DNA from 2 places in the Bacillus sp. FSL W7-1360 genome. Region 1 is predicted to be linked to the other one. Evidence: predicted binding sites of a transcription regulator. Region 1 holds the regulator's gene; the other holds the start of a gene.
What was found. The regulator LexA, encoded in region 1, represses DNA repair genes until DNA is damaged. The targets are predictions, from matches to a motif close to CGAACATATGTTCG.
Positions count from the first base shown of each region.

Region 2: uvrB (excinuclease ABC subunit UvrB) is a predicted target of LexA. The motif match lies at 889-902, and genes of this name have one in related genera.

Region 1 covers NZ_CP151950.1:902,320-904,527, reverse strand. Annotated here, with positions in the region: gene NSQ26_RS04470 (YneB family resolvase-like protein) at 2-664, opposite strand; gene lexA (transcriptional repressor LexA) at 841-1,473, shown strand; gene NSQ26_RS04460 (MFS transporter) at 1,785-2,208, opposite strand, start outside.
Region 2 covers NZ_CP151950.1:2,649,454-2,651,661, forward strand. Annotated here, with positions in the region: gene NSQ26_RS13655 (PDZ domain-containing protein) at 1-769, shown strand, start outside; gene uvrB (excinuclease ABC subunit UvrB) at 974-2,208, shown strand, end outside.

The DNA of each region.
Region 1 (2,208 bases):
CTTATTTTTTGTCTGGTGCATCGACCACTTCCCGATAACGCCTGTGCACCGTTGCTTTTGAACACTCAAAACCGAGCCCACGAAGCGTCACCGCAATCTCATGAAATGTCAGTCCTTTTTTACGCAAGCGAACAATCTCTTCCGTCGGCAGGTCTAGCAAACTTCTGCCCCCGCCTCGTTTGTCGCCAAGATTATCTTGTGGGCGAAAACCATTGCGCACGGCTGCTTGCATCCCGCGCTTAATTTTTAAGTTATGGAGCTTCCGTTGATATTCTTCCACAATCGCAACAATTTCTAACACCATCTCATCCGCCTCTGATAAAGACAGTTCCCCTTGATCGCGAATGGTATACACTTTTACACCATACTTCTGTAGCTGATAGAGTAACGCGATTTTCGCTTTTCCTCGCCCTAGTCTCGTATCGTCCTGTAACAATAAATGCGTATAGCGGCGCGCGCGTGCATCTTCTAACAAATTCAACAGTCCATCACGTTCCAAACTGTAACCACTCGCACGATCCTCATACATAGATGCGATAGGCAACTGATGTTGTTTCGCAAGCATTTCTAACTCACTCGCTTGCCGCTTTAATGATCGCTGCTGATTTTCTTTCTCTGTGCTCACACGACAATAAACAGCCGCCACATCTCTCTGACTCTTCATCCTACCTCTCCTCAACGCCTCTATTAACGATGTAAATCATGAGCAAATGTCTGTTCTAACCGATTGTATGAGAGCGTTTAGAGAATGTCAAGTATTTTTAGAACTTACGTTTGCATTACGTACGTTCGATATGTTAAACTTGTGTAAGATTACTTTCATACATAGGAGGAACAATCATGCCTAAACTATCGACACGTCAAGAAGAAATTCTCGCATTTATCAAAACAGAGGTAAGAAAAAAAGGTTATCCACCATCTGTTCGTGAAATTGGCGAAGCGGTTGGACTCGCCTCTAGCTCCACCGTTCATGGTCATTTAGAACGACTTGAACGAAAAGGTTGCATTCGCCGCGATCCTACAAAACCCCGCGCAATTGAGATCTTAACATCTGAAGACCATGAAAGCGATCGCACGAACCAAAAACAAGACATCGCTCACTATATCCCGATTATCGGCAAAGTCACTGCAGGTCTCCCAATTACTGCCATTGAAAACATTGAAGACTACCTACCAGTCCCCGATCATTTAACAGGACAGGACGGCACTTATGCCCTCGTTATTCAAGGAGACAGCATGATTAATGCCGGTATTTTAGAAGGCGATCACGTCATTGTACGACAACAACAAACAGCAAACAACGGCGACATTGTTGTTGCCATGACGGAAGAAAATGAAGCAACTGTCAAAAGATTTTTCCGAGAAAAAGATCACGTTCGCTTACAACCGGAAAATAACACAATGACACCAATAATACTCGATCGATGCATTATTCTAGGGAAAGTTGTTGGCGTTTTTCGAACCATTCACTGATGATTGTTTCATTGACGCCAGCTTACATGTCTATGAATCATGTCACATTGTGCATTTAACCCCCTCTAGCTGTCCAAGCAATTGTTGTCTATTAGCATAAGATAAAGCAGAGGGGGGTGACTAGCATGCCTCAAAATGCGAAACGAAAGTGTGCTTGTCAAACAAGTAAGCAACATACACGCCGTGTTGGTGTAAAAAAACCATTGTTTTCGAGGAACGTTCAGACACAGGAACATCGACACACATGTAAAGAATGCGAGAACAACCAGCATGAATCTTAGACACAGATGGTAGACGGAAAAAGAGGGAGACTACCTTCCCTCTTTTTCCAGCATTTCTCGTCTTCGAACATGCGAACCCATTACTTTCAACATACTAGCCGTCACAAGAAACAATAAACCAGAAATAAGAAACACCGACGACATACCGAGATAACCAGCAAGGATCCCACCCGACACCGGGCCCAACACATTGCCTAAAAAACGAAAACTTTGATTATAACCAAGTACTTCTCCTTGCATGGATGACGGAACAACTTGTCGAATGAATGCCGTCGTACATGGAATTAGTCCTCCTACAGCTAATCCAAACAAAAAGCGGAGTACGAGTAACTGCCAAAAAGCATTGACAAACGCTTGGGGGATAAACAACAAACCCGCTAAAACAAGCAACAGTAAAATAACTTTTTCATGCCCAACCCGATCACCAAACTTGCCCCATCTCCGAGTGCTAAAC
Region 2 (2,208 bases), 1.1 Mb from region 1:
AGCATGGCTGCCAAGTTTGTTTCTTTTACAAGCATTGTTGTTATTTGCCCAAAGTATGTTGATTCGACATAATGGTGCGACACTTTCTTCACCGCAATTAAGCTATAGTAAACGAGGGCGGTTGATTGGTACTCATCAAATGAAACGACTGTGGTTGTTGCCAGTTGTTGTTTTCATTCCAGAAGGTTTGCTTCCAGGCTTTGCAATGACATTTGGTGATGTATCCGTGCAGCCAATACTCGTGCCTTTCTTATTAGGTTTCCAAAAAAATACCCATGCATTTTTGCCTACAGTTGCGGCGCGCCGTGAAGCGGTCCCATATTTTATAAGTGCCTGTCTATCGTTGTTAATGGCTATGGGATTGTACATGTATGCTTCACCGTGGTTGGCACTTATCGGCGCGCTATCAATAGGCATCATTCATGCCAGTTCCTCTTACTACGTTTATCGAAAAGAACAGCAACAACCGCCACTATTTACAGAAGAGGAAAAAAGCGTTCGGATTGTTGGCATCTTACCGGGGAGTCCAGCCGCAAAGATGGGGCTTGCGATTGGCGAAGAAATTGTGAATGTCAATGGATGTGTTGTTTTTGACGAGCGGACGTTGTATGGCGCGTTACAAAAAAATCCAGTGTTTTGTAAGTTGAAAATCCGTGATCGAGCGGGAGAGTTACGGCTTGTGCAAGGTGCACTTTATGATGGAGAGCACCATCAAATGGGTGTCTTACTTGTGCGCCGAGACGAGAAGCGGATCGATTCTGTGATTTAATGGGTTGTGATATGTAATGAAAAACAGCTATCTTGTGACGAGGTAGCTGCTTTTCATTGTGTGATGTGATAAAGGTGTTTACGGTATGATTTTGCAAAAGATTGTGTTATAATGAGGAGCGAACGTTTGTTTAGAACAAATTTTCGTCTCATTGAACGAGACCGATGATATTGTAAAAGATGGACAGGGGAGGTTTTCAACGTGTTGGGAAAGACGTTTGAACTTGTTTCAGATTACACACCACAAGGCGATCAGCCAAAAGCAATTGAACAAATGGTTTCCTCGATTCATGCTGGAAACCGACACCAGACGCTGCTTGGAGCAACAGGGACAGGTAAGACGTTTACAATGTCAAATGTCATTGCAGCTGTGAATAAGCCGACTTTAATCATGGCCCATAACAAAACGTTAGCAGGGCAACTTTATAGTGAATTCAAACAGTTTTTTCCGCACAATGCGGTTGAGTATTTTGTAAGTTATTATGACTATTATCAACCAGAGGCATATGTTCCTTCCTCGGATACATTTATTGAAAAAGATGCAAGCATCAATGATGAAATTGATAAGCTGCGCCACTCAGCGACAAGTGCATTATTAGAGCGGCGTGATGTCATTATCATTGCGAGTGTGTCATGTATTTATGGTTTAGGTTCTCCAGAAGACTATCGAGATTTAGTATTATCTGTCCGTGTTGGAATGGAGATTGACCGTAACACTTTATTAAGGAAATTAGTTGACATTCAATATGATCGCAATGACTTAAATTTTCTACGTGGAACGTTTCGCGTACGTGGCGATGTCGTTGAAATCTTCCCGGCTTCTCGGGACGAGCAATGCATCAGGGTCGAATTTTTTGGCGATGAAGTGGAGCGGATTACAGAAGTCGATGCGCTCACAGGTGAAATAAAAGGAGAACGAAAACATGTATCCATTTTCCCAGCTTCTCACTTTGTAACGCGCGAAGAAAAAATGAAAAAAGCGATGGCAAATATTGAGCAAGAGTTAGAGGCGCGTTTACATGTATTGCGCGAAGCGGGAAAGCTATTAGAAGCACAACGGATCGAGCAACGAACGCGTCATGACTTAGAGATGATGGCGGAAATGGGTTTTTGTTCGGGTATTGAAAATTATTCGCGTCATTTGACATTACGTGAGGCAGGTGCGACACCTTATACATTGCTCGACTATTTCCCGAAAGACTTCTTACTCATTGTTGACGAGTCCCATGTAACGTTGCCGCAAGTCCGCGGGATGTTTAATGGTGACCAAGCGCGGAAAAATGTGCTCGTTGAGCATGGTTTTCGCTTGCCGTCTGCGCTTGATAATCGTCCGCTTCGATTTGAAGAGTTTGAGGAGAAAGTCAATCAAGCAGCGTATGTGTCAGCCACACCAGGTCCGTATGAATTAGACAAAACGCCAGAGATGATTGAACAAATCAT